DNA from 3 places in the Pseudonocardia sp. T1-2H genome. Region 3 is predicted to be linked to each of the others. Evidence: riboswitches for the same ligand, from Rfam matches in the RefSeq annotation. Region 3 holds a riboswitch; each other region holds the start of a gene.
What was found. A riboswitch is a leader RNA that binds a small molecule or an ion and turns the genes downstream of it on or off. The one in region 3 is predicted to bind S-adenosylmethionine.
Positions count from the first base shown of each region.

Region 1 (6,156 bases), 2.5 Mb from region 3:
CTTGATCATGTCCGGGACGTAGGTGTAGACGAGCTTGTCGTCCCCCACGCCGTTGCCCACCGCGTTGGCGATCACGACGTTGCCGGCGCGGGCGGCGTTCATGATGCCGGCGACCCCGAGGACCGAGGTGGGCTTGAACTGCAGCGGGTCGAGGAAGTCGTCGTCGATGCGGCGGTAGACGACGTCGACGCGCTGCTCGCCCTCCGTCGTGCGCATGTAGACGACGTTGTCCCGGCAGAACAGGTCCCGGCCCTCGACGAGCTCGACGCCCATCTGCCGGGCCAGCAGCGAGTGCTCGAAGTAGGCGGAGTTGTAGACGCCGGGGGTCAGCACGACGACCGTCGGGTCCGCGACGTTCGGGGCGGCCGCGGCGCGCAGGGCGTGCAGCAGATGGGTGGAGTAGTCCCCACCGCCCGGACCCGCTGGCGGGTGAAGAGGTCCGGGAAGACGCGCGCCATGGTGCGGCGGTTCTCCATGACGTAGGAGACCCCCGACGGGTTGCGGAGGTTGTCCTCCAGCACCCGGAAGGTGCCCTCGGCGTCCCGGACCAGGTCGATCCCCGCGACGTGGATGCGGACGCCGTTGGGCGGGTTCAGCAGGTGCGCGGAGCGCTTGAAGTGCTCGCAGCTGGTGATCAGCCGGCGGGGGAGCACGCCGTCCCGGACGATCTGCGCGTCCCCGTAGACGTCGGCGAGGAAGGCCTCGAGGGCCTTCACCCTCTGCACGATGCCGCGCTGCAGCTTGTTCCACTCGGTCGAACTGATCACCCGGGGCACGATGTCCAGCGGGAACGGGCGCTCCTTGCCCGACAGGGAGAACGTGATGCCCTGGTCCAGGTAGGCCCGGTCCAGCGCCTCGGACCGCACGGTCAGGTCCGCCGCGGCGGTGGGGGCGATCGCGTCGTGCAGGGCGCGGTAGGGGCTGCGCACCGTGCCGTCGGCGTCGAACATCTCGTCGTACGCGTCCGGATGGGGCCGATCGGGCTCCAGGTAGCCGTCGAAGAGCGCAGACTCCGCCAGATCCGTGGTCCTGGTGCGGGCGACGCCGTTGCGGCGGGCGGGGGCGCCCCGGGAGGGTCTCGGTCTGCGATCCACTGCTCGGCTCACGAGGGTCATCTTGACCGTTCAGCGCAAGGTGGGCCATACGGACGCGTGCTACGAGCGAGTTACGGTCGGATCATCGGCCGATGCCCCCGTGACCTCCCGTCCCACATCTGGGCAGGGTGTTGCCGGCAGCGGGTCCGGGACGCCGACGGCCGTGTGTCAGGATGGGGTCGCCCCCGGCACCGCGGGAGTACCTGCACGCGGGAACGGGGCGGTGTGACCGTGCGTCTGGTGCGCTGTTAGCATGGTTGACCGAGTGCTCGGCGTGCTCGACCGGATTCCTATCACGTTCGGTGTCGCCTGGGCCCCCCGAACTGCAGGCATCTTCGACGACTCGAGGCAAAACGCGTGGCGAACATCAAGTCCCAGATCAAGCGGGTCAAGACCAACGAGAAGGCGCGTCAGCGCAACAAGGCGGTCAAGTCCTCCGTGAAGACGGCCGTCCGCCGCTTCCGTGAGGCCCTCGACGCCGGCGACGGCGAGAAGGCCCTAGAGCTGCAGAAGGCCGCGGCGAAGGCACTGGACAAGGCGGCCTCGAAGGGCGTCATCCACAAGAACCAGGCCGCGAACCGCAAGTCGGCGCTGGCCAAGCGCGCGAAGGCCGTCAGCGCCTGACGCACGCACTGCATCCGCCGAAGGCGCCATCCCCACCGGGATGGCGCCTTCGGTGCGTTCGGGGCCGCCGCCTCCCGCCACTTGAGTGGCTCGAGCGTCAGCCTGCGCTGCTCGAGCCACTCGAGCGGCGTGGTACCCGAGCAGGCCCGACGGTCGAACGGCAGGGGGTCAGTGGGGGTGGCGGGCCTCGACGATCGCCAGGACCGCACGCTCCAGGGCGTAGCCCGTGTCCGCGGCCGCGCCCTTCACGTCCGCGTTGACCTGCGCCGTCGCCGCGATCGCCACCGCGAGGCCCTCCGGCCGCCACGCTCGGACCTGTCCCTGGGCCTTGCGGACCTTCCAGGGCGGCATCCCGAGCGCACCGGCGAGCCGGTTGGGGTCCCCGCGCCCCGCGGCCCCGACCTTCGCCAGCGTGCGGACCGCGTCCGCCAGGGCGTCCGCCACCAGGACCGGGGCGACACCGAGCACGAGCGCCCAGCGCAGCGCCTCCAGCGCCCCCGTCCGGTCCCCGGCCACCGCCTTGTCCGCCACCGCGAAGCCGGAGGACTCGGCGCGGCCGCGGTGGTAGCGCCGGACGGCGTGCACGTCGATCGAACCACCGGTGTCCGCGACGAGCTGGCCGGTAGCCGCGGCGAGTTCCCGCAGGTCCGAGCCGACCGCCTCCAGCAGGGCCGCGACCGCGTCCCCGCTGATCGACCCGCCCGCGCGCCGGACCTCGGACCGGACGAAGTCCGCGCGGGCCTCGGCGCGGGTGATCCGGTCGCAGGTGGTGACGTTCGCGCCGCGTTTGCGCAGCTCGTCCGCCAAGGCCTTGCCCCGGGCCCCGCCGGCGTGCAGCGCGACCAGCACGATGCCGTCGGCCGGTTCGGCCGCATAGGAGGTGATCGCGGCGGCCATCTCCTTGTTCGCCTCCTGCGCGGCCTGGACGACGACCACGCGTCCCTCGGCGAACAGCGACGGGCTGAGGTATCCCGCGAGCTTCCCCGGAGTGATCTCGGAGGCGCGAAACCGGCGGATCTCCGCTTCGGGGTCCACGGCCCGGGCGGCGCGGAGCACGTCGATCACCGCGCGCTCGACCAGCAGTTCCTCCTCGCCCACGATCAGCTGCACGGGGGCGGGCGGCCGGGTGCGCGGAGAGGCTGCGGAGCTCACCCCTCCATCGTGGCCCACCGGGCCGGTGGATCGTGACCCGCCTCCCACATGCGGGACTCCGGCTTTCGCAGACCGAAACCCGTGCCGTAACGTCTCGGTCATCCACGTGGCGAGGTTCGCCTTGCCCGGTGGCACAACTGCATATGGCTCATCCAGAGGGGTAGAGGGAACGGCCCGTTGAAGCCCCGGCAACCGGCGTCGAGCGACGATCCGCGCGAACACATCCGTGTCCGCTCGTCGACGAACCAGGTGCCAATTCCGGCCCGCGAACCACGCGGGACAGATGAGGAGATCTCGTGACTCTCACTGCTGACATCCCTGCCGGCACGTCGTACGACCTCGGCCCCGCCCGCGCGCTCTCGTGTCGCGAGTGCGGCCACCAGATCCCGCTGGCCGCGGAGTTCGCGTGCCCCCGGTGTTTCGGCCCGCTCGAGGTGGCCTACGACTTCCCGGCCATCACCCGCGAGGCCATCGAGGCCGGCCCGAAGTCGATCTGGCGCTACAAGGACCTGCTCCCGGTCCCGACGAACGTGCAGACGTTCCCGAATACCGAGCCCGGCCTGACCCGGCTGATCCAGGCGGACCGGCTCGCCGCCGAGCTCGGCGTCCGCAAGCTGTGGGTGAAGGACGACACCGGCAACCCGACGCACTCGTTCAAGGACCGCGTCGTCGCCGTCGCCCTCGCCGCCGCCCGCGAGCTCGGCTTCAAGGTCCTGTGCTGCCCCTCCACCGGCAACCTGGCCAACGCCGTCGCCGCGGCCGCCGCCCGCGCCGGCTGGGACTCGGTCGTGCTGATCCCCTCCTCGCTGGAGCAGGCGAAGATCACCACCACCGCGGTCTACGGCGGCACGCTGCTCGCCGTCGACGGCAACTACGACGACGTGAACCGCCTCGCCACGGAGCTGGCCGCGGAGCACGAGGAGTGGGCGTTCGTGAACGTGAACGTCCGCCCGTACTACGCCGAGGGCTCGAAGACCCTGGGCTACGAGGTCGCCGAGCAGCTCGGCTGGCGGCTGCCCCGGCAGATCGTCGTGCCGGTCGCTTCCGGCTCGCAGCTCACCAAGGTGGACAAGGGCTTCGCCGAGTTCGTGAAGCTCGGCCTGGTCGAGGACACCCCCTACACGATCTTCGGCGCGCAGGCGACGGGCTGCTCGCCCGTCGCCGCGGCTTTCGAGAACGGGCACGACGTGGTCCAGCCGGTCAAGCCGGACACCATCGCCCGCTCGCTCGCCATCGGCAACCCGGCCGACGGCCCCTACGTGCTGGACTCGGTGCGGCGCACCGGCGGCGCCGTCGGGCACGTGACCGACGAGGAGGTCGTCGAGGGCATCCGGCTGCTCGCCCGCACCGAGGGCGTCTTCGCCGAGACCGCCGGTGGCGTCACCGTGGCGACGGCGAAGAAGCTCATCGAGGCCGGGCTCATCGACCCGGACGCCGAGACCGTCCTGCTGATCACCGGCGACGGCCTCAAGACCCTCGACGCGGTCTCCGGCCAGGTCGGCCCGACCGCGACCGTCCCGTCCACCAGCAAAGCCGTGCGCGAGGCTCTTTCCTTCCTCGACGACTGAACCCGCCCGGACCTTGTGCCCGCCCGGACCCGGAGCCCGCTCCGAGCCCGGGGCGGGCCGCATCCGCGGGGGCGGGCAGCGGGCTGCCCCGCGTCGAGCTCCGGTCCCGCCACCGTGCGATCTCAGCCTCTCAGCCGGCGTTCGCGTCAGGCGGGTCGGCTCCGTCCGGGATGCGACCCCAGAAGCACCGTCGCATCTCGGCGTACGGGCCCCGAACCGTCGGCCGATAGGGGGATCGAACCCTCGACGGTGGTACCGGCTCCCGGCCTGGAACGGATCTCCAGCCGACCACCGACCGCGCCCATCCGGGCCAGCACGTTGCGCAGCCCGCGGCCCGGCGACCCCGGCTCTGCCCCGAGGTCGTATCCCGGCCCGTCGTCGCGCACGGTGAAGCACAGCCACTCGGCGGCCTCCGCCAGGCGCACCGCCACGGCCGCGCCAGGCGCATGCTTGTGAGCATTGCTGACCGACTCCAGGCAGCAGAAGTACACGGCGGCCTCGACGTCGGCCGGGAATCGGCGGTCGGCGACGAGGCCGCCGAAGTCCAGGGTGACCGGCGGGTGCCCACCCGACAGCTCCAGCTCCAGCGCCGCTGCCAGACCCCGTTCGGACAGCAGCAGGGTCGACACCCCGGTCACGGTGTCGGCGAGCACCGCCTCCACCGTCTCGATCTGCCCGGGCATGTCGTCGAGCTGGTTCCGGGCCTGGTCGAACTGCGCAGTGGCGACCTGGTGCTGGACCAGGCCGAGGGCGAGACGCAGGGACACCAGACGGTGCTGGGCGCCGTCGTGCAGGTCACGCTCGATCCGCCGTCGTTCACTGTCCATCTCCGCAACCGCCCGGCGCCGCGACACCGCGATGTCCTCGGCGTGCGCCACCGCGGTCCGGAGCTGGCGCTCCAGCTCGAATCCGGCCCGGCTCGCCTGTACCACCACACCCAGGCTGTCAGCCATGTTCATCATCAGGCGACGTCGTTCCGCGTACATGCCGACGACTGCCCCGCGGTCCACGGCGATCGACCCGATGCGCTCCTCGCCGTGACACACGGGCACCTCGACCAGATCCTCGGTGCCCGGGTCGGTGCCGTCCTCGGTCCATGAGTAGCTGCGGTCGGGCAGTCCGGGCCGGACGACGCTCAGTCTGCAGCTGGCTGCCCCCAGGCTTCGTGCGATGGCCTCGGCGACTCGTGCCAGATCCGGAGCATCCCTCGGGGTGAGGCGCGACAGTGCCGCGAGGCCGGCGAGCACGCTGTAGGGCGTCGGCCGGGTCCCGTAGAGCAGCCGGTCGACCAGCCGCTCGGCGCGCATGTGTACGGGTAGGAACGACAGCGCTTCCAGCGCCGTGGCGAGCACCGTGACCAGAACGAAACCGCCCAGGACACCGGAGACGATCGAGGCGACGAGTATCCCCTCGACGACCACGAAGCCGCCGCCGACCAGCGCCACCACCAGCGTCGTGGTCAGCGCCAGGCTCAGCACCTGCTCGGTGTTCCACAACCCCGTCCGCCGCGTCGCGACCAGCACGGCTGCGGCGATCGCCGCCGATGCGAAGCGGGCGAACCAGAACAGCAGCGCGGTCGGCTCCCCGCTCCCGCCGCTGCCACGTGGCGTCGGATCGACGATTGTCGCGGGGGGCCAATACACCCCGGGAAACGCAACGCCAGCAGCGTGACCAATCCCAGTGCGGCCGCGATGGCGAGCACGGCCGCCAGCACCGTG
Region 1 is NZ_JBBPCL010000001.1:4,905,830-4,911,985, forward strand. It holds partial or broken gene WBK50_RS24225 (circularly permuted type 2 ATP-grasp protein) at 1-1,143, opposite strand, end outside; gene rpsT (30S ribosomal protein S20) at 1,452-1,718, shown strand; gene holA (DNA polymerase III subunit delta) at 1,887-2,870, opposite strand; SAM riboswitch class I at 3,016-3,160, shown strand; gene thrC (threonine synthase) at 3,167-4,438, shown strand; gene WBK50_RS24245 (sensor histidine kinase) at 4,585-5,961, opposite strand; gene WBK50_RS24250 (hypothetical protein) at 5,910-6,156, opposite strand, start outside.
Region 1: it holds a riboswitch for S-adenosylmethionine, as region 3 does, so the genes downstream of both, thrC (threonine synthase) here and WBK50_RS11905 (aminotransferase class V-fold PLP-dependent enzyme) in region 3, are expected to answer to the same signal.

Region 2 (6,156 bases), 2.1 Mb from region 3:
GGGCCGGGCGTTCGGGGCGAGGTGTACGCCTACGAACCGATGCCGCAGTCCGGAGGTGCTCGGGCCGTGGTGAACATGCTGCTCTCCGAGCGGAAGACACCCGCTGCCTGAGGCTTCCGAGTTCGTCTGCGCGATGCGTACCGACCCAACGCCCAGCTCTCTCCGACGCGGCCTCGACGCGGGGCCCGGATCCGAAGTCCCCCACGAAGTGAGGCTGTTCATGAATGCCGAGGTTGCCCGCGTTCCGCTGGGGGCCGCTGAAGAGCTGAGGCTGATCGTCCGGCAGGTGGTCCGCGAGGCCGACGGAGTCGTCTCGGTGCTGCTCGCGGACGCGGAGGGGGGCGAGCTGCCGCCGTGGGAACCCGGCGCACACATCGACCTGTGCCTGCCCGGTATAACGCGGCAGTACTCGCTGTGCGGGGACCCGGCGGATCGACACCACTACCGGCTCGGGGTGCTGTTGGAGCCCAGGAGTCGCGGAGGATCACGCTTCGTGCACGACATCTTGGGCCCCGGACATTCAGTGACAGTCCGCCCACCGCGCAACCACTTCCGCCTCGGTGAGGCAGCCGAATACCTGTTCATCGCCGGCGGAATCGGTATCACTCCGCTGTTGCCGATGATCGCGCGCGCCGAGGCCGAAGGGCGTCCCTGGCGTCTCGTCTACGGCGGGCGGTCGCGTGGTTCGATGGCTTTCCTCGGGCAGGTGGCCACCTACGGTGACAAGGTCGAGGTGGTGCCCCAGGATGAACACGGGCTGCTCGACCTGGCCGAGCTCCTGAAAGTCCCTGGCCAGAGACACGTCTATTGCTGTGGGCCCGAACCTCTACTGGCGGCCGTGGAGAGCCACTGTGCCGGTTGGCCAACAGGCCGACTGCACGTGGAGCGGTTCACGACGGCGGCCCTGGTCGGCGACGCGGACAGCCAGACGGCGTTCGAGGTGGAGTGCGCGGAATCGGGTGTGACCGTGGCTGTGGCGATCGGGCAGACCATGCTCGACGCCATGCTGGAAGCCGGTCTCGACCTCAACTTCGATTGCAAGGAGGGGACGTGTGGTACGTGCGAGCTCGGCCTCGTCGAGGGCGTCGCTGATCATCGAGACGCGGTACTCACTCGGGAGGAGCGCGACGCGGGCGAGTTGATTCTTCCCTGCGTCTCTCGTGCCCGGAGCTTCCAGGCTTGTCGTCGAAGCGTGAGCATGATCGAACGCCGGGGCGGTCGGCCTTCGAATTGCGACCATCAAGGAGGAGACCGTCCGGTTGTACCGGCTCGGTCGGCTCGTGCGACTGGAGATCCAGTATGTGTTGCGCGTCCGCCGCAGCCAGTGCCACGAAGGCGCCGCCGCCGGTGTCAAACGGCCTGCCGGGCGCTGGTTTAGTAGAGAAGCTCGAACTCACGACCAGGCTGATCAGAGGTCGTCCAGTAGGCGTCGGTCAGCGACCTCATCTTCGGCGTCCCCGGAGTCGTCGCCTACATCTCCCAGCCCACGCCGCGGGCCCTGCCATCCCTGCGCAAGACCATGAGATGGCACGAGGTCCGGCCAGCTTTGTGGCCTTGGTGATCGTGCTCTACCCACACCGTCGACCCGCATCTGGCCGCGATCCCGCTCTTCGAAGTAGTCGGCACGGCGGCCGAGCGTTCGAGATCGAGCCAGTCCTCATACCGGCCCGCGTGCTCGGCGACCCCGTCGTGATGGGGAGTGGTTGACGATGCCGACGTGACACGAGTCGTGACACGAAACCGCGTCGACAGGTGTTGTCACGGTGGGCCGAGGCACCGGTCGCGTTATTGTTGTCGCTGGCAGATGCGCTGTGATGTGAGTAACCATCCTCTTTTAATCCGCGGGTTGTGAGTTCGATCCTCACGGGGCCCACCCCTTCCTACCTGGGGAGATCGTACCTCGGGATGATCACCTTTGGGTGTCCTGGAGCGGCCTGCGCAGCGGCGGCGACAGCGCGGTCGTCGCGGGGGAGCGCGGTCTGGCGTTCGCGGCGAACTACCACGTCAGCCCCGGGACCGTGCTCGAGGCGGTGGACGCCTACCGCAAGGCGTTCCGGCCGTCGGAGCGCCTGGCTGCGCCGTACGTGATGGTGTCGGCCGATGTGGTCGTCGCGAAGAACGACGCGACCGCCGGCGAGCTGGCCGCGGGCTACGGACCGTGGGTGCACAGCATCCGCGCCGGCGCCGGCGCCATCCCGTTCCCCGACCCGGCCACGGCGACCGCGCACCCGTGGTCCGACGAGGACCGGGCGCTGGTGGCGGACCGGGTGGCGACCCAGTTCGTCGGCTCGCCGACCACCGTCGCCGAGCGCCTCGAGGCCTTGCAGCGGGTCACGGGTGCCGACGAGCTGCTGGTCACCACGATCACGCACCGGCACGACGACCGGGTCGCCTCCCAGGCGCTGCTGGCGCAGGAGTGGGCGGCGCGGGCCCGGACCCGCCTCGCCTCCTGAGCCCGGCACACCGGTCGCCGCCCCGCGAATGTCCGGACCTTTCCGCAGCTCAGGACGGGTGTGGCGCCGATGACACTTGCATGTTCATGCTCTTGACAACCGGATCGGGTGACGGGTTGAGTGCGAGAAGTCCATCCAGAGCGGCCGAGAGACCCGGCTCGACGACGCCGCAGCAACCCGCGCCCACGGCGCAGGGTGCTACCGCCGGGACCGATGGGAGCGGTATGTCGAGCCGAGTGCTGCGGGTGCCCGCGCGCCGGCAGCTGCGCTGTTGGTGGACGCGCCGGCGACACGTCGACCTCTGCCGGACGCACACCGCGCTCTGTCGCTGACCGCCCCTGCTTCTGATCGGCGCTGTCGCTGATCGGCGCTGCGCTGATCGGCGCTGCTCCTACCCCTCACCGACCAGCCCTTCGTCACGGCCGCGCGAACGCGGACCGTCCGTCCACAGTGCTCCGGTGTGCCCTCGTGCGCACCGCTTCGGGGGTCCCTCATGTCCATCTGTCCGCACCACCACGCCCACGCCGGAGGGGTGCGGTGACGGTTCCGCTCGAGACCCGACGGGTCGACTACACCGATCCGCTCGTCCTGCCGATGCTCGTCGAGCTCGACCACGAGTACTGGACGCGCTATCGGCACACCCTCGGTGACCTCGCCGAGGAGATACGCCGCGAGCGCGCCCGGTTCGCGCCGCCGGACGGCGGGCTGATCCTGCTGCTCGCCGAGGGCGTCCCGGTCGCGGGTGGTGCCTTCCGCCGGTGGGGCGCCGACACCGCCGAGCTCAAGCGGATCTGGACGGACTCGGCCCACCGCCGCCGCGGCCTCGCCCGACGCGTGCTGGCCGAGCTCGAGGCCGAGATCTCGGCGCGCGGCTACCGCCGGATCTACCTGACCACCGGGCCGCGCCAGCCCGAGGCACAGCAGCTGTACCTGGCTACCGGCTACACCCCGCTCTACGACCGCTCCCTCGATCCCGAGGAGATCGGTCCCCACCCGTTCGAGAAGCACCTGACCGGAGACCGTGATGAGTGAGCTCGCCACCGCGCACGCCCCGCCCGCCCGCGAGGAGGGCCCGGACGACGCCGATTTGACGATCGTCCAGGCCCGCCACCCGTGGCGGTGGGTGGCGACTGCGGTCGTCGTGGTGCTGGTCGCGATGGCGCTGCACGCCCTGGTGACCAACGCGGCGTGGGACTGGGCGACCGTCGGGCAGTACCTCTTCGCGCCGTCGATCATCCGCGCGGTGCTCCTGACCCTGCAGCTCACCGTGCTGGGGATCGTCGTCGGGTTCGTGCTCGGGACGGTCCTCGCGGTCATGCGGCTCTCGCCGAACCCGTTGCTGCGCTCGGTCAGCTGGACCTACATCTGGATCTTCCGGTCCGTCCCGCTGATCCTGCAGCTGCTGTTCTGGTACAACCTCGCGCTGCTCTACGACTCGATCTCGTTCGGCGTCCCCTTCGGGCCGGCGTTGTTCGAGATCGGCGCGATGGACCTGGTCGGGCCGGTGACCGCCGCGGTGCTGGGTCTCGCGCTGCACCAGGCCGCCTATGCCGCGGAGGTCGTGCGCTCCGGCTTCCTCGGCATCGACCAGGGCCAGCTCGAGGCCGCCGCCGCGCTGGGCATCCCGCGCTGGCGCCGCTTCCGGCGCATCCAGCTCCCGCAGGCCATGCGCACGATCGTCCCGACGGCGGCGAACGAGCTGATCGGCCTGGTCAAGGGCACGTCGGTGGTCTACATCATGGCGCTGTCCGAGCTCTTCTACCAGGTGCAGGTGATCTACACCCGGACCGGCCGGGTGATCCCGATGCTGCTGGTCGCGGCGGTCTGGTACCTGGTGCTGACCACCGTGCTGTCCATCGGGCAGTTCTACGTGGAGCGGCACTACGCCAAGGGGGCGCTGCGCGTCCTGCCGCCCACGCCCCTGCAACGGCTACGGGCCACGTTCGCCAGGTTCCGGCGGGAGGTGGCGGCGTGAGCCCCGCACCGATGGTCGACCTGCGCGGCGTGCACAAGAGCTTCGGCGGGATCGAGGTGCTGCGCGGCGTCGACCTCACGGTCCGGCCCGGCGAGGTGACGGTGGTGCTCGGGCCGTCGGGCTCCGGCAAGTCCACGCTGCTGCGCACCATCAACCATCTGGAGAAGGTCGACCGCGGGTTCGTCCGGGTCGACGGCGAGCTGATCGGCTACCGGCGCTCCGGGCGGAAGCTGCACGAGCTGCCGGAGCGGCAGGTCCTGCGCCAGCGCAGCCGCATCGGCTTCGTGTTCCAGAACTTCAACCTGTTCCCGCACCTCACCGTGCTCGACAACGTCGCCGAGGCGCCGCTCTCCGCGCAGGGCCGGGACCGGGCGACCGTGCTCGGCGAGGCCCGCGAGCTGCTGGACCGCGTCGGGCTCGTCGACAAGGTGGACGCGTACCCGCGCCGGCTCTCCGGCGGTCAGCAGCAGCGGGTCGCGATCGCCCGCGCGCTTGCCCTGCGACCCAAGCTCCTGCTGTTCGACGAGCCCACCTCGGCGTTGGATCCCGAGCTGGTCGGGGAGGTTCTCGACGTCATGCGCGACCTCGCCCGCAGCGGCACCACCATGGTCGTGGTCACCCACGAGATCGGCTTCGCCCGCGAGGCGGCCGACACCGTGGTGTTCCTCGACGAGGGCCGCGTCGTCGAGCAGGGGCCGCCCACCCAGGTCCTCGACGACCCCCGCGAACCCCGCACCCGCGCCTTCCTCGGCGCCGTCCTGCGCTGACCCGGCGCTCCCACCGACCGAAGGAAACCCATGTCCCGCATCCCCCGGCCGCTGCGCCACCTGCGGCTCGCCGCCGTCGCCCTCCTCGTCCCGGTACTGGCGGCCGTGGCCTGCTCCGGGCCGGACCCCGACCGGGCCGCGGCCCCGCCGTCGGCCGCCGGCGCCGCCGTCAACACCAGCCCGGAACAGAACCAGGTGCGGGCCGAGAAGGTCGACGCCATCGCCGCGAAGGTGCCGCAGGCGATCCGTGACCGCGGCACCCTCGTGGTGGGCACCACCGGCAGCGGGAACCCGCCGCTCTCCTTCCGGGCGGACGACGACCGCACCGTCATCGGGGTCGAGCCCGACCTGGCCCAGCTCGTCGCCGACACCCTCGGGCTGAAGCTCGACCTGCAGCCGACCTCCTGGGAGAACCTCTTCCTGGCCGTGGAGTCCGGGCAGTACGACGCCGGCTTCTCGAACATCACGGTGACCGAGGAGCGCAAGGACAAGTACGACTTCGCCACCTACCGGGTGGACACCGTGTCCTTCGAGGCGACGAACGCCGGGAAGGTGCAGCGGATCGAGAAGCCGGCCGACATCTCCGGGCTCACCATCGGCGTGGGCTCGGGCACGAACCAGGAGCAGATCCTGGTCGACTGGAATGCGCAGAACGAGAAGGCGGGGCTCGCGCCGGCGACGATCCAGTACTACCAGAACGTCGGCGACTACTACCTCGCCCTCGACTCCGGCCGTCTCGACGCCTACTTCGGGCCGAACCCGGGCGTGGCGTACCACGTCGCAACCGGCGGCAAGACGAAGATCGTCGGCTCGGTCAACGGAGGCGGCGGCGGCGTGCAGGCCGACATCGCGGCGATGACCAAGAAGGACAACGGGCTGGTCACGGCGCTGAACGAGGCCCTGAACTCGGTGATCGCGAACGGGAAGTACACCGAGGTCCTCGGTCGCTGGAACCTGACGA
Region 2 is NZ_JBBPCL010000001.1:239,525-245,680, forward strand. It holds gene WBK50_RS01255 (DODA-type extradiol aromatic ring-opening family dioxygenase) at 1-111, shown strand, start outside; gene WBK50_RS01260 (PDR/VanB family oxidoreductase) at 221-1,378, shown strand; gene WBK50_RS01265 (LLM class flavin-dependent oxidoreductase) at 1,920-2,453, shown strand; SAM riboswitch class I at 2,582-2,673, shown strand; gene WBK50_RS01270 (GNAT family N-acetyltransferase) at 2,991-3,485, shown strand; gene WBK50_RS01275 (amino acid ABC transporter permease) at 3,478-4,428, shown strand; gene WBK50_RS01280 (amino acid ABC transporter ATP-binding protein) at 4,440-5,195, shown strand; gene WBK50_RS01285 (ABC transporter substrate-binding protein) at 5,226-6,156, shown strand, end outside.
Region 2: it holds a riboswitch for S-adenosylmethionine, as region 3 does, so the genes downstream of both, WBK50_RS01270 (GNAT family N-acetyltransferase) here and WBK50_RS11905 (aminotransferase class V-fold PLP-dependent enzyme) in region 3, are expected to answer to the same signal.

Region 3 (6,156 bases):
GCTGCTCGGCCGCACCCGCACCGCCGCCTGCTTCTGCCCCACGACCGAACGCGACCTCGCCGACGGCCTCGGCCCGGCCCGTGAGCTCGCCGACGCCGGGGTCCGGCTGTCCCTGGGCAGCGACCAGCACGCCGTGATCGACCTCCTCGAGGAGGCGCGGGCCCTGGAGATGCACGAGCGGCTCCGGAGCGGGGAACGCGGCCGGTTCACCTCCGCCGAGCTGCTCGACGCCTTGACCGGGCACGACGTGCTCGGCGAGCGGAGCACGCGGATCGAGGCGGGGGCGCCCGCCGATCTCGTCGCCGTCCGCACGGACACGGTCCGGACGGCGGGCGCGGACCCGGCCCAGATCGTCCTCGCCGCCACCGCCGCGGACGTCGACACCGTGATCGTGGGCGGGGTCCTGGTCGTCCGGGGCGGCCGGCACCGGCTCGGCGACGTCGCCGCGCTGCTCCGGACCGCGATCGAGCCGCTGTGGAGGGACGAATGACCACCCTCGTCACCGGCATCGGCGAGCTCACCACGCAGGACCCGGAGCGCGGGCCCCTGCAGGACGCCGCCCTGGTGGTCGACGGGGACCTGATCGCCTGGGTCGGCCCCGCCGCCTCCGCCCCGGCCGCCGACGAGCGGATCGACGTCGAGGGGCGCGCGGTCGTGCCCGGCTTCGTCGACTCCCACTCCCACCTGGCCTTCGCCGGGGACCGCGCGGACGAGTTCGCGGCCCGGATGGCGGGGGAGCGCTACGACGGCGGCGGGATCGCCCGGACCGTCGACGCCACCCGCGCCGCCTCCGACGACGCGCTGCGCGCCCTGCTCGCCCGCCGAATGGCGGAGCTGCGCGCGCAGGGCACCACCACCGTCGAGATCAAGAGCGGCTACGGCCTGACGGTCGACGACGAGCTCCGCACGCTCCGGCTCGCCGCCGAGGTCACCCCCGAGACGACCTTCCTCGGCGCCCACGTCGTCCCGCCCGGGACCGATGTGGACTCCTACGTCGCGCTGGTGACGGGCGAGATGCTCGACGCCTGCGCCCCGCACGCCCGCTGGATCGACGTGTTCTGCGAACCGGCCAGCCCGCACGCCTTCGACGGTGAGGCGGCCCGGACCGTCCTGGAGGCCGGCCGGGCCGCCGGGCTCGGGCTGCGGGTGCACGGCAACCAGCTCGGGCCCGGGCCCGGCGTGCGGCTCGCGGTCGAGCTGGGGGCGGCCAGCGTCGACCACTGCACCCACCTGACCGGCGACGACGTCGACGCGCTGGCCGGCGGCGACACCGTCGCGACGCTGCTGCCGGGCGTCGAGTTCTCCACGCGGTCGCCCTACCCGGACGCGCGCAGGCTGCTCGACGCCGGCGTCACCGTCGTCCTCGCCACGGACTGCAACCCCGGGACGTGTTCCTCGTCGTCGATGCCGTTCATGATCGCCCTCGCCGTCCGGGAGATGGGCATGACGCCCGCCGAGGCGCTGTGGGCCGCGACGGCGGGCGGGGCGCGGGCGCTGCGGCGCACGGACATCGGGGTCGTCGCGCCGGGGAACCGCGCGGATCTCGCGGTCCTCGACGCGCCGACGCACCTGCACCTGGCCTACCGGCCGGGGGTCCCGATCGCCCGGTCGCTGTTCTGACTCACTCGCCGCACCCGGCGCCCCGCCCGACGGGACCGTCGCCGAGGCCGAGCGGGTCGTGGTCCCGCGGGTCCGACGTGGGCTGCCACCGGCCGTCGACGATCGAGTAGCCGACGCCGGGGCCGTCCGTGACGAGCGCCCGCAGGGCCGTGAGCAGGCGCTCGACGTGCTCGGCGGTGGTGCCGAGGCCGAGGCTGGCCCGCACCGCGTCGCTCCCGCCGGCGATCCGGGCGAGCAGCGGGTGGGCGCAGAACTTGCCGTCGCGCACCCCGATCCCGTGCTCGGCGGACAGGTACGCGGCGACGAGGCCGGCCGGGACGCCGTCGACGGTGAAGCTCGCGACCGCGACCCGGTCCGGGGCGTCGGACCAGATCGTCAGCGGGGTGACGCCGGGGATCGCGGCGAGGCCGTCGGTCAGCGTGGCGAGCAGCGCGCGCTCGTGGGCGACCGCGTCGTCCAGGATCGGGTCGAGCGCGCGGCAGGCGGCGGCGAGCGCGGCAGCACCCAGGACGTTCGGGGTTCCCGCCTCGTGCCGGTGCGGGGCAGGGGACCAGGCGACCTCGGCCGTGTCGCCCCCGGCGGTGACCTCGCGGACCGCGCCGCCGCCCGCGAGGTACGGGGCGGCGACGTCCAGCCAGTCCCGGCGGCCGACCAGCGCGCCGGCGCCGTAGGGGGCGTAGAGCTTGTGCCCGGACAGGACCAGGTAGTCCACGCCGGTGGCGGCGATGTCGACACGCCGGTGCGGGGCGAGCTGCGCGGCGTCCAGGACCACGCGGGTGCCGCCGGAGTGGGCGATCTCGACGATGCGCTCGACCGGCAGGATCTCCCCGGTCACGTTGGACGCGCCGGTGATCGCGAGGAGGGCGGTGGGCCGGGCGGCCAGCGCCTCGCGCAGCGCCTCGAGGGTGGCCTCGACGGTCGGCCCGGCGGTCAGCACGCGGTGTCCGCCGCTGCCGCGCCAGGCCAGCAGGGTCGCGTGATGCTCGACGTCCAGGGTGAGCACGGGGCCGGGGACGGCGCCGGCCAGCAGGTTCAGCGCGTCCGTGGTGTTGCGGGTGAAGACGACGACGTCGTCCTCGCGGGCGCCGACGAACTCGCCGATCGTGGTGCGGGCCCGCTCCAGGACCGCGGTGCAGACCTGCGAGGCGTACCCGGCACCGCGGTGCACGCTGGCGTAGTAGGGGAGCAGCTCGGCGACGTGGTCCGCGACGGCCGCCAATGCGGGGGCGCTGGCGGCGACGTCGAGGTTGGCGTAGGCGACGCTGCGCCCGTCGACGAGCGGGACCCGCAGGTCGCACCCCACGACCGGCGGGAGCGTCGCGCAGGTGCCGGCGGCGGGCTGCACGGGGCGGGTGGGCGTGACGACGGACATGGTGATCCTCCCGGGACCTTCACAGGACCCGGATCGCGAGGGATCGGGTCCGCGCTTGCCGGGCGCGGGTGTTCGCGCCGGCCTGGTCGTCACCCGGAGCACCCCACCGCGGAGGAGGGTTGCCGGCCAGCAAGCCGGGGCTTGACGCTGGCACTCGTGACCTGTGTCAGACCGTAGGGCGGTCCCGGCGCGGCGGTCAAGTCCGATGTGACCCGCTCGAAACTGTCGGCGCCCGGTCCTACGGTCCTCACATGACCGCGATCGGAAAGTTCACCCTGGCTGCGCTCGACTGTCCGGACGCCCTGGCGCTCGCGCGCTTCTACTCGGCGATCACCGGTTGGCCGGTCGCTTCGGAGGACACCGCCGCCGACGACGCCTGGGTCGAGCTCGATGCCGGCGACGGCGCGGTGACCATCGCGTTCCAGCAGGTCACGGACTATCGGCCGCCCGTGTGGCCCGGATCCGAGCATCCGCAGCAGGCGCACCTGGACTTCGAGGTGCCGGACCTGGACCGGGGGAGAAGCAGGTGCTCACAATCGGCGCGCGCAAGGCCGAGGTGCAGCCCGGGGAGACGTTCCAGGTGTTCCTGGACCCGGTGGGCCACCCGTTCTGCCTCGTGTCGATCCGCTGACGGAGGGCTCGCGCGCTTGATCCGTTCCGTTCCGCCGCCGTTCACCCTCGTGCCTCCTCCGTCCGTCACTGTGGCGGCCGGCCACCCCCCGGTCGGGTGATGCGCCCGCCCGGGACGTGCACGGAACGGAGACACACGAGATGACCCAGGAACTGTCGCGCCGGGGATTCCTGCAGCGCACCGCTGTCGCAGGGGCCGGCGTGATGCTGATCGGCGGGACCGAGATGCTGATGACGGCGCCGTCCGCGTCGGCCGCGCCGCGCGAGCCCGGCTACGGACCGCTCGTCGCGGACCCCGCCGGGCGCCTCGCGCTCCCCGCGGGCTTCGCCTACTCGATCGTCACCCATGCGGGTGTCACCAGGCTGGAGTCCGGCGAGCCGACGCCGCGCAACCACGACGGCACGGGCGCCTTCCGCCGTCGCGGCGGCGGCACGGTGCTGGTGAACAACCACGAGATCCGGGACCCGTTCGGCACCCACCTTCCCGTCCCGCACCTCGACGGCCTGACCTACGACCCGGGCGCGGCCGGCGGCTGCACCGTCGTCGAGACGAACCCGGACGGCACCCGCCGGACCGAGTACGTCGGCATCGCCGGCACCGCCACCAACTGCGCCGGCGGGCAGACCCCGTGGGACACGTGGCTGACCTGCGAGGAGATCGACGCGCTCGCCGGGACGGGCGGCTTCCAGAAGGACCACGGCTACGTCTTCGAGGTGGACCCGTACGACCGCGGGGCCAACCGGGACCCGCAGCCGATCAAGGCGCTCGGCCGGTTCGAGCACGAGGCCGCCGCCCTCGACCCCCGCCGCGGGGACATCTACCTCACCGAGGACGCCGCCAAGCCGAACGGCCTGCTCTACCGGTGGGCCCCGCCGCGCGGCTACCGCGGCCGGCACGGCGCGCTGCGCGGCCTCGGCCCGACGGACGGCGTGCTCGGCGCGATGAAGGCGGTCGACGGGGCCGGTAAGCATGTCCCGGACCTGTCGCTCGCGACGAAGGTCGGCACGACCTACGCGATCGAGTGGGTGCCGGTCCCGGACCGCGACGGCCGCGGCACCGCCACCCGCAAGCAGTTCGGTGACGGCGACATCACCCGCGCCCGGAAGCTGGAGGGCGCCTGGTGGGACGCGGACGGCGCCTGGATCGTCTCGAGCTTCGCCCGCGAGGAGAGCCCGGTTCAGCACGACGGCCAGGTCTGGTTCTACGACCCGGAGTGCGCCACGCTGACCCTGCGGCTGCTGTTCGGCCGCAACGCGAGCCCGGACGTCGACGGTGCGTTCGACGGCCCGGACAACGTCAGCATCTCGCCCTACGGCGGGGTCATCCTGGCCGAGGACGGCGAGGGCGTGCAGCACCTGGTCGGCGCGACGGAGAGCGGCGTGACCTTCCCGGTGGCCCGCAACGACTTCACCGACGACACCAAGAACGTCGAGTTCACCGGGCCGGTCTACTCGCCGGACCGGAAGGTGCTCTTCGCCAACATCCAGGAGCCCGGCTACATGTTCGCCGTCACCGGCCCGTGGCGGCACCAGAGGTGAGGAACTGATCCCGTTCCCCGGGCCGGCGTCGCCCCGGGGACGGGAGCTGCCGTCCTGCGGCGCATCCACCCCGGATCACCGGTCGCGCGGGCATGGATGCGCGGACGCCCGACCCGAGGCCGGGGGCGGCCGTGAGAGGTGTTCCGATCCCGGCGGACCGGGTACCCGCGGGGCACCAGGCCGAAGATGCTGTTCGAGGGGCCGTCGATGGCGCTGCTCCATCCGTCCGCGCTGGTCCGCCGAGCAGCGGACGGCGCGATCCACGTCGCCGCGGCCGGTGTCGGGCTCGCCGCGGGATCGGCGGTGTTCACGGCCGGGCTCGTGGCGGAGTCGACGCGGGTGGGCGCCCGCGCGGCGCGTGCCGCCGCCGGCACCACGGTCGCGGCGGCCGCGAAGTCCGCGGAGCTCGCCAAGGACGTCGGCCTCGGGAGCGTCCGGATCGCCGGGACCGTGGTCACGGGATCGGACCGGGTCACCGACCGCAGCGGGAGGCGGCTCGCCGACGTCGCCCGCGGAATGTTCGAGCCCCCGCAGGCGCGGCACAGCCGCCGCGTGTGGGCCGCCCCCGGCCGGACGCACGTCGAGCTCGCCGCCCCGACGCTGGAGGGCGGCCCGGAGGTCGAGCGGGCCCTGCGGCGGCACCTCGAGCGGCTCGAGGGCGTCGAGTGGGCGGCGGTCAACGACGTCGTCGGGCGTGTCCTCGTGGCCTTCGACGACAAGCGGATCACCGTCGAGGACCTGGTCGGCGTGGTGTCTGCGATCGAGCGGGCACGCGGCGGGCGCCAGGTCTTCCCGCACCACGACGAGCACCCCGCCGACCTGGAACCGCTGCTGGCCGCGATCGTGACGGCAGCCGTCGACACCGCGGCCATCGGGATGGCCTACGCCGGGAAGGCGCTGGCGGTGCCGGCCCTGACCCGGCACGCCACGCTCGTGCTCGCGCTGCTCGACTCGCAGCAGTGGGTCAAGCGGGGGCTGACCGACCGGATCGGGCC
Region 3 is NZ_JBBPCL010000001.1:2,388,109-2,394,264, forward strand. It holds gene WBK50_RS11895 (formimidoylglutamate deiminase) at 1-490, shown strand, start outside; gene hutI (imidazolonepropionase) at 487-1,620, shown strand; gene WBK50_RS11905 (aminotransferase class V-fold PLP-dependent enzyme) at 1,622-2,992, opposite strand; SAM riboswitch class IV at 3,039-3,154, opposite strand; partial or broken gene WBK50_RS11910 (VOC family protein) at 3,244-3,462, shown strand; gene WBK50_RS11915 (VOC family protein) at 3,519-3,623, shown strand; gene WBK50_RS11920 (alkaline phosphatase PhoX) at 3,764-5,161, shown strand; gene WBK50_RS11925 (HAD-IC family P-type ATPase) at 5,348-6,156, shown strand, end outside.